Regions from separate parts of the Pseudomonas sp. GP01-A4 genome, predicted to be linked through region 1. Evidence: predicted binding sites of a transcription regulator. Region 1 holds the regulator's gene; the other holds the start of a gene.
What was found. Region 1 encodes sigma-54, which starts transcription at its own class of promoters, with help from an activator protein. Its sites were predicted from a motif close to ANTGGCATNNANNTTGCTNT; they were not measured.
Positions count from the first base shown of each region.

Region 2: AC3WKX_RS14955 (circularly permuted type 2 ATP-grasp protein) is a predicted target of sigma-54. The motif match lies at 3,040-3,059, and genes of this name have one in related genera.

Region 1 is NZ_JBYSWF010000019.1:23,345-28,331, reverse strand. Features, by position in the region: gene lptC (LPS export ABC transporter periplasmic protein LptC) at 1-552, shown strand, start outside; gene lptA (lipopolysaccharide transport periplasmic protein LptA) at 539-1,111, shown strand; gene lptB (LPS export ABC transporter ATP-binding protein) at 1,111-1,836, shown strand; gene AC3WKX_RS13570 (RNA polymerase factor sigma-54) at 2,021-3,514, shown strand; gene hpf (ribosome hibernation-promoting factor, HPF/YfiA family) at 3,590-3,895, shown strand; gene ptsN (PTS IIA-like nitrogen regulatory protein PtsN) at 3,908-4,372, shown strand; gene rapZ (RNase adapter RapZ) at 4,375-4,987, shown strand, end outside.
Region 2 is NZ_JBYSWF010000022.1:14,663-19,649, reverse strand. Features, by position in the region: gene msrA (peptide-methionine (S)-S-oxide reductase MsrA) at 1-308, shown strand, start outside; gene AC3WKX_RS14960 (alpha-E domain-containing protein) at 500-1,450, opposite strand; gene AC3WKX_RS14955 (circularly permuted type 2 ATP-grasp protein) at 1,453-2,862, opposite strand; gene AC3WKX_RS14950 (hypothetical protein) at 3,276-3,821, shown strand; gene AC3WKX_RS14945 (hypothetical protein) at 3,894-4,106, shown strand; gene AC3WKX_RS14940 (hypothetical protein) at 4,118-4,258, shown strand; gene AC3WKX_RS14935 (cation:proton antiporter) at 4,262-4,987, opposite strand, start outside.

The DNA of each region.
Region 1 (4,987 bases):
AATTTCCTGATACTTGCAGTCATCGCCGCGGTTTTCCTCGCGGTCGGCTACTGGAATATCAGCCCGGAGCGCTTCCTCGACAAGCCGGTTGCACAGGTTGACGAGAGTGCTATCGACTATTACGCCATCAACGCCCACAGCATCCAGTACCTGCCCGATGGCAAGGTCCAGTATGAAATGACCTCCGACAAGGTCGAACACTTGAAGGCATCCGAGGTCACTTTGCTGACCAAGCCGGACATGAACCTGTACCGCGGCGCCGAATTTCCATGGCACGTCACCAGCGAGCGTGGCGAGGTCAACCCGGACGGCACCCAAGTGGAACTGATTGACTCGGTGCGGGTAGCCCGCACTGACGCCAAGAACCGCGACACCATTATTACCAGCAGTCGCATGACCGTATTCCCACAGAAGCAATATGCGCAGACCGAGCAAGACGTTAGAATTGACGGCGCTGGCGGTGTATCGACTGGCAAGGGAATGAAAGCGTATTTGAAAGAAAGCAGGATACACCTGCTATCGAACGTAAGAGGACAGTATGAGGCTCGTTAAAACCCTCCCTATTTTGCTCGGCCTGGGCGCAGCACTGGGAAGCGTGAGCGCCTGGGCTCTGCCGAACGATAGCCAGCAACCGATCCACATTCAGGCTGACGATGCGCAGCTGGATGACAAGCAAGGTATCGCGACCTACACGGGCAGCGTGATCATCACCCAGGGCTCGATGAAAGTGACGGGTAACACCGTGACACTGACTCGTACCCCGGCGGGCGATATCGACGTGGTCACTTCGGTGGGCAACCTGGCGTATTTCGAACAACTGCAGAAAGTGGGCGACCCTACGCCGGTCAAAGGCTATGGCAAGACGATCCAGTACCACGCCCAGCAAAACCGCATCGTGCTGATCGACCAGGCCCGGGTCATCAATGACGGCAACACCACCGACGGCGAAAAAATCGTCTACGACACGGTGAAGCAGATCGCCCAGGCCGGCCGTGCTACCGGCTCGAAAATCAGCACGCCGAAGCCGCGTATCGACATGGTTATCCAGCCGAAGCAGAAACCGGGCGCAGCCCAGCCGGCGCCGAAACCCGACGCGAAGAAGGCGAATTAATGGCAACCCTGAAAGCCCAGCATCTGGCCAAGGCTTATAAAAGCCGTCAGGTCGTGCGTGACGTCAGCCTGTCGATCGACAGCGGCCAGATCGTCGGTTTGCTCGGCCCCAACGGTGCCGGCAAGACCACCTGCTTCTACATGATCGTCGGCCTGGTGCAGGCCGATCAAGGCCGCGTCCTGATCGACGACCTGGACGTGAGCCACCAGCCTATGCACGGCCGTGCGCAAGCGGGTATCGGCTATCTTCCCCAGGAAGCATCGATCTTCCGCAAACTGTCGGTTTCCGACAACATCATGGCCATCCTCGAGACCCGCAAGGAACTCGACCGCGCCGGGCGCAAGAAAGAGCTGGAAAGCCTGCTGCAGGAATTCCACATCAACCACATTCGCGACAACCTCGGCATGAGCCTTTCCGGCGGCGAGCGTCGTCGTGTGGAAATCGCCCGCGCGCTGGCCACGGCGCCCAAGTTCATCCTGCTGGACGAACCTTTCGCCGGTGTCGACCCGATCTCGGTCGGCGACATCAAGCAGATCATCCATCATCTCAAGGCCAAGGGCATCGGTGTTTTGATCACCGACCACAACGTCCGTGAGACGCTCGATATCTGCGAAACCGCCTACATCGTCAACGATGGACAGCTGATTGCCGAAGGTGACTCTGCCACTATCCTGGCCAACGAACTGGTCAAGGAAGTGTATCTGGGTCACGAGTTCCGCCTGTAAACACGGTGGTATCAGGCCATTCGCCATGGAGCGCGGTAGTCAATAAAAACCTCAGTATTTTTATTGTTACCGCGCTCTAGGCAAAGCCCCCGATATCAGGCATATAATTTGCTTATGTTTGGCGCTCACGCGCCCTGTCGTGGATGGCGCATTGCGCCGGCGAATAAGGTGTTAAGCCCCTGCCATGAAACCATCGCTAGTCCTGAGAATGGGCCAGCAGCTGACGATGACACCGCAGCTGCAACAGGCCATCCGCCTGCTCCAATTGTCGACCCTGGACCTGCAACAGGAAATCCAGGAGGCCCTGGAGTCCAATCCGATGCTCGAACGCCAGGAAGAAGGCGACGACTTCGATAATGCAGACCCGCTGGCCGACAACATCGAGCAAAAGCCCAACCCCGACGTACAGGAACCCTCCTACCAGGAAACCGCCCCTACGGTGGATAACCTTGAGGAAGGCGAATGGAACGAACGCATTCCCAACGAACTTCCCGTGGATACCGCCTGGGAAGACGTCTACCAGACCAGCGCCAGCAGCCTGCCCAGCAACGATGACGACGAGTGGGACTTCACCACCCGCACATCAGCCGGCGAGAGCCTGCAAAGCCATTTGCTCTGGCAGCTGAACCTGGCACCGATGTCCGATACCGATCGCCTGATCGCCGTGACCCTGATCGATTGCATCAACAACCAGGGCTACCTGGACGAGACCCTTGAGGAGATCCTCGAGGCGTTCGACCCGGAACTGGACATCGAACTGGACGAAATCGAAGCCGTCCTGCACCGCATCCAGCAATTCGAGCCGGCCGGCATCGGCGCCCGCAACCTCAGCGAGTGCCTGCTGCTGCAACTGCGCCAATTGCCGGCCAAGACGCCTTGGCTGAGCGAAGCGCAGCGCCTGGTCACCGACTATATCGACCTGCTGGGCAGCCGCGACTACAGCCAGTTGATGCGCCGCATGAAGCTCAAGGAAGATGACCTGCGCCAGATCATCGAGCTGGTGCAGAGCCTCAACCCACGCCCGGGCTCGCAGATCGAGTCCAGCGAAGCCGAATATGTCGTGCCCGACGTGATTGTGCGCAAGGACAACGAACGCTGGCTGGTGGAGCTGAACCAGGAATCGGTGCCGCGCCTGCGGGTCAATCCGCAATACGCAGGTTTTGTGCGCCGCGCCGACACCAGCGCCGATAACACCTTCATGCGTAACCAACTGCAGGAAGCCCGCTGGTTCATCAAGAGCCTGCAAAGCCGCAACGAAACCCTGATGAAAGTCGCCACCCAGATCGTCGAGCACCAGCGCGGCTTCCTGGAATACGGCGATGAAGCAATGAAGCCGCTGGTACTGCACGACATCGCCGAGGCGGTGGGCATGCACGAATCAACTATTTCCCGGGTGACCACGCAAAAATTCATGCATACCCCACGGGGTATATATGAGCTGAAATACTTTTTCTCCAGCCACGTCAGCACCTCCGAAGGCGGCGAATGCTCGTCCACGGCGATCCGCGCGATCATCAAAAAACTGGTTGCCGCGGAAAATCAGAAAAAGCCGTTGAGTGACAGCAAGATCGCTGGTTTACTGGAGGCACAAGGCATTCAGGTCGCCCGTCGAACCGTCGCCAAGTACCGCGAGTCCCTAGGGATCGCGCCTTCCAGCGAGCGTAAGCGTTTGATGTGACGGGCGGGCCATAGCGTTCCAGTGGCGGGTATTCCTACCCGCCGCTTTATGCACTGGCAACGAAGGAGAAGCTGTATGCAAGTCAACATCAGTGGACACCATGTAGAAGTCACCCCTCCATTGCGCGAATACGTCGAGCTGAAGCTGAAGAAGCTTGAGGGCCATTTCGACAAGATCACCAACGTTCAGGTCATCATGAAGGTCGACAAGCTTCAGCAGAAAATCGAAGCGACACTTCAGATACCCGGTGGCGAAGTGGTCGCCAATGCCGAACATGAAGACATGTATGCATCAATCGACTTGCTCACAGACAAGCTTGACCGCCAACTTAAAAAGCATAAGGAAAAGCAGCAGAGCCTTCTTCAAGGCACTGGCCGCTAACACTCCCCACCCATGATCCGACTTGAAACCATCCTGACCCCCGGCCGTTCCCTCGTGAACGTGCCGGGCGGCAGTAAAAAGCGCGCCCTCGAACAAATTGCCAACCTGATCGGCCGCGAAGTGCCCGAACTGGATACGCAAGCTGTGTACGAGGCCCTGATCGCCCGTGAAAAGCTCGGCTCCACCGGCTTTGGCAACGGCATCGCCATTCCTCACTGCCGCCTGCAAGGCTGTGAGTCTCCAGTCAGCGCCCTGCTGCACCTGGACGCCCCTATCGATTTCGACGCCATCGACGGCGCGCCGGTCGACCTGCTGTTCGTGCTGCTGGTCCCGCAAGCTGCCACCGATGCGCACCTGGAACTGCTTCGGCAGATCGCCAGCATGCTCGACCGCAAGGACGTACGCGACAAACTGCGTAGTGCCTCAAGCAATGAGGCGCTCTACCAGGTTGTCCTGGATGAACAAAACGGGCATTAATCATGCGTTTGATCATCGTCAGCGGCCGTTCCGGCTCAGGTAAAAGCACGGCCCTCAATGTTCTTGAGGACAACGGCTTCTATTGCATCGACAACCTGCCCGCCGGCCTGCTACCGGAACTGGCGGAACGCGCGCTGATTCATACCGAGTTGGCGCAACCGCTGGTCGCCGTGTCGATCGACGCCCGCAACCTGCCCAGCCACCTCACACGCTTTCCTGAACTGCTCGAAGAAGTGCGGGCCAAGCATATCCATTGCGATGTGCTGTACCTGGACGCCGACGAAGAGACCCTGCTCAAGCGCTTCTCTGAAACCCGTCGCCGCCACCCGTTGAGCAGCCCTCATCGTTCCCTGGCCGAAGCCATCGAGGACGAGACCAAACTGCTGGGGCCGATCATTGACCTGGCCGACCTCAAGATCAACACCACCAGCCTGAACCTGTATCAACTGCGGGATGCGATCAAGCTGCGTCTGCTGAACCAGCCGGAGCCGGGCACGGCGTTCCTTGTCGAGTCGTTCGGTTTCAAGCGCGGCATGCCGGTGGATGCCGACCTGGTGTTCGATGTGCGCTGCCTGCCCAACCCGTACTGGAAGCCGGAACTGCGCGATCAGTCGG
Region 2 (4,987 bases), on a different contig from region 1:
ACCGCCAGGGCCCGGACAGCGGCACCCAGTACCGCTCGGCGATCTTTGCCCAGAACGCCGAACAGCAAAAAGTCGCCCAGGCCTACATCGCCCAGCTCGACGCCGCGAAAGCCTTCGACAAGCCGATCGTGACCAAGATCGAGATGGGCAAAGCCTTCTACCCGGCGGAGTCCTATCACCAGGACTTCCTGACCGAAAACCCGTCGTACCCCTACATCGTGATCAACGACCTGCCAAAGGTCGCCCAGCTGAAAAAATTGTTCCCTGAGCAGTACCGCGCAGAACCGGTACTGGTGAAAAACCAGTAGACCTATGATCGTTCCCACTTTCGACGATCGTTCCCACGCAGGACGATCGTTCCCACGCAGGACGATCGTTCCCACGCTCTGCGTGGGAATGCCGCCAGGGCGCTCTGCGTCCGCTTTTGAAGTCGTGACGCGGAGCGTCACCGGATTCATTCCCACGCGGAGCGTGGGAACGATCAGCGTGGGAACGATCATCAGACGACTTCAAGGTAGGAGCTATGAATCGCCCGCGCCAACTCCCGCACGGTGTCGATAAAATCCGTCAACCGGCTATGCAGCCCATCCTCCAGAATCTCATCAATCCCTGTATACCTCAGCCGCGCCTCAAACTCCGCCGCCAAACGCTGGGCCGTACGCCCATAACTCCCCGGCAGGTCCGCCAGGATATGGCTCAACTCCTCGATACACGCATGCAACGAGCGCGGCACATCACTGCGCAACAGCAACAACTCCGACACCGACCGCGCATTCAGCGCATTCGGGTACAGCTCGGTATACGCCTCAAACGACGACAGCGCCCGCAACAACGCGCTCCACTGGTAATACCCGCGTGCCGAAAGGTCGCTGACTTCCTCGGACTCTTCCCCAAACATTTCATACCGCGCGTCCAGCAACCGCAACGTGTTATCCGCCCGCTCGACAAACGTCCCCAGCCGAATAAACCGATACGCATCGTTGCGCATGATCGTCCCGGACGTCGCCCCACGAAACAGGTGCGAGCGCTGCTTCACCCAGTCACAAAAGTGGCTGATGCCATGCCGCGCCAACCCGCCGGCCGCAATACTGCGCATCTCCAGCCAGGTGGCGTTGAGGTTTTCCCACATATCAGCCGTGATCCGTCCCCGCACCGCATGGGCATTACCCCGTGCAGCCCGCAGGCAATTGTAGATACTGGCGGGGTTTTCCTCGTCGAGGGCGAAGAAGTGCAGCATGCGCTCGGCGTCCAGTTGCTGATGGCGCTCAAGGTAACTGTCCAGTGTGCCGCTGCTGAGCAGCGACATGGCCAACTCGTCCAGCCCGTCACTGCGCCCGGCCTGGGGCATCAACGACAGCGAATAACTGACTTCCAGCATGCGCGCCAGGTTCTCGGCACGCTCCAGGTAACGGGACATCCAATACAGATCTGCGGCGGTTCTACTCAGCATACTCAGCCCTCCACCACCCAGGTGTCCTTGGTTCCGCCGCCTTGCGACGAGTTGACGATCAATGAGCCTTCGCGCAGCGCCACGCGGGTCAAGCCACCGGGTACCAGGCGGGTTTCCTTTCCCGAGAGCACGAACGGTCGCAGGTCGATATGCCGCGGCGCGATGCCGTTTTCGACAAACGTCGGGCAAGTGGACAGGCTCAAGGTCGGTTGGGCGATGTAGGCATGAGGGCGGGCCTTGATACGCTGGCGGAAGTCCTCGATCTCGGCCGCGCTGGACGCCGGGCCCACCAGCATGCCGTAGCCGCCGGAACCCTGGGTTTCCTTGACCACCAGCTCCGGCAGGTGCGCCAGTACGTGGGACAGCTCATCCGGCTTGCGGCACTGGAAGGTCGGCACGTTTTGCAGGACCGGCTCTTCATCCAGGTAGAACCGGATCATTTCCGGCACGTACGGGTAGATCGACTTGTCGTCCGCCACGCCGGTGCCGATCGCATTCGCCAGCACTACGTTGCCCGCGCAGTACGCCGCGACCAGGCCGGGCACGCCGAGCATCGAATCGGGGTTGAAAGCCTGCGGGTCGAGGAAGGCATCGTCGATGCGGCGGTAGATCACATCCACGGCCTTGGGGCCGTCGGTGGTACGCATGAACACCTTGAGGTCGTGCACGAACAGGTCGGCGCCTTCCACCAGCTCCACGCCCATTTCCCGGGCCAGGAATGCATGCTCGAAGAACGCGCTGTTAAACCGGCCTGGCGTCAGCACCACCACATTCGGGTTGTCCAGGCGGCTGGAGCTTTTCAGGGTCTTGAGCAGCAGGTTGGGATAGTGGTCCACCGGGGCGATGCGTTGCTTGGCGAACACCTCGGGGAACAGGCGCATCATCATCTTGCGGTCTTCGAGCATGTAGCTCACGCCGCTGGGGGTACGCAGGTTGTCTTCGAGCACGTAGTAGGTGCCGTCGCCATCGCGCACCAGGTCGACCCCGGAGATGTGCGAATAGATATCGCGGTGCAGGTCCAGGCCGACCATGGCCTTCTGGTATCCCTCGTTGCCCAGCACCTGATCGGCGGGAATGATCCCGGCCTTGATGATGCGTTGGTCGTGGTAGATGTCGGCAAGGAACATGTTCAGCGCATTCACCCGCTGGATACAACCGCGCTCGATGACACTCCACTCACTGGCGGGGATGCTGCGGGGGATGATATCGAAGGGGATCAGGCGCTCGGTGTCTTGCTCGTCGCCATACAGGGTGAAGGTGATCCCCGCGCGGTGAAACAGCAGGTCGGCTTCACGGCGGCGCTGGGCCAGCAGTTCTGGCGGCGTGTTGGCCAGCCAGCGGGAGAATTCCTGATAATGCGCACGGCAAACGCCTTGTGCATCATTCATTTCATCAAAGAAAGATCGAGCCATTCCAATTACCTTGTCAGTGCCGGGACTAACTGCGCTTTGGCACTGCCGCTTTAGAAAACGCATTTTTTTATGAGCCCGTGGCTGATGGTGCCAGCAGGCCTGGTCCTTACTTTCTTTTGGGGTGGGCTCTGGGTCGGGGGGTAACGATTGCTCCTGTATCCGGGCAGATAAAGGACTAAAGCAATGCCTGTGCCATCCACCTTGTGGCGAGGGAGCTTGCTCCCGCTGGGCTGCGCAGCGGCCCCAAAAAGGAACCAGACCGCTGCGCACCGGAGCGCTGTCCCGGTCCAGCGGGCCCAAGCTCCCGCGCCACCGATGCGGCCCTATCGCCTCAAAACGGTGCACTGATTACTTGAACTTTGCACCAGCCCGGTTCTTCTAAACTGCTTCAAATGCCAGCACGGAGCACGGATGTGCCCAGAATCATCTCACCCGACACCCCGGAATCGAGCCTGACCGACCACAGCGAACACAACGCTAAGATTTTCGGTTCGCCCAAGGACCGTCTCGACTTTTACCGGCGTGAAATCCAGTACGAAACCAGCATCCTGGCCAACCGCACCGACGCCTACCTCACGGCCCAGTCATTCCTGGTGATTGCCTTCGTGTCCGGCATGGGCAACCTGAACCCCGAATGGGGCAAGCTGTTCACCCTGGTGGTGCCCGTGTTCCTGGCGACCCTGGGCATTCTCAGTTCCCTCAACGCCTGGCCGGGGATTCGGGCGGCCTACGAAATCATCGACCACTGGCATTACAAGCAGAGCGAACTGCTGCGCAGCGAGCCGGTGATGGGCCTGGCCTACGATGAGTCGCCACTGTTCAGTGAGATGGAGTCGTCCCACAAGGGCTATCGCAAGTCGCTGTTGTTCTCGATGCGCGCGCCCTGGCTGTTCATGGTGTTCTGGGTGATGCTGGGGGCCTACGCGTTTTACATCCAGGTGGACAACCCCGGCTCATAAGCAATTGGAACTTCACCGACCCGCACGGGACCTTACCTTTACGCAGTCTGCGTTTTCCAACAGAGGTGAGCCATGAGCACAGACAACGACCCGCAAACCAGCAACCGTAACGATCCCGCCATCGACCGCGGCGAACCGGCCCCCGGCACCGCGGCCGACGCGCCAAAAGACCCCAAGCCTGCCAGCGACCCCAAGGCCAAGGAAAACGACTACAGTCCAGACTTCAAGCCCGAGCGCGAGCCCAAGCCTGAAACCGATGCCGATATCGATACCCAAGGCGGTTAGAGGAGACGGTGATGTCAGTTGAAATAGACGAAGACGATGAACTCAATGACCCGGGCAATGAAGACCCGGGTTCATTGATGGATGATGCCGAAGTACCGCTTAACGACCTGGATGATGCCGCTGACGTCGGCAACACTGAAAACCAGGAGTAGACGTCATTGTTGTGCCTGGGCACGTCGTTCATACCACGCCAGCATCGGCTGCGTGCTGAGACCATGAACGACGATGCTCAGGGCAATGACTGACAGCGTCAGGTTCACCGCGACCGCGCTGCTGGTGCCCACCAGCCCGTGGTTGATGGCATAGAACAGGTAGTAGATGCTGCCGATCCCGCGAATCCCGAACCAGCCCACCAGCCCGCGCTGATGGCGATTCAGCAAGCTGCCCCAGGGTATCGACAGCACGCTGAGGGGGCGAATCACGCAAAACAGCGCCGCCCCCACCGCCAGCGCCCGCCAGTCCCAATGGCTGACCAGCACCACGCCCAGCAAGGTCACCAGGAACACTTCCATCGAACGCTCCACCAGCCCACCAAAGGCGAGCATGTCGCCCATCATCACCCCGGCGGCGATTTGCGTGTCCTGCAGTTGCCCGACATCGCCATGCAACGCATGCTCCGGCTCAACTTCCATGTGGCCAACCACCGGCTGTGCCAGATGTTCCGCCGGGGTTTGTGAGTTGCCGGTGGACTTGAACTCGGCCTGGCGCAGCCCGAGGCCGGCGGCAAATACCGACAGGAAGCCGTAGCCGCCGATGGCTTCGGCCACCACATAGGCGAGGGCGATCAGGGCCAGCGTCAGGTAGTCATTCGGTGACAGGGTGCTGTCGGCATTGGTGATACGCATCTTCAGGGTGACGCGACCGATGCCACGCCCCATCCA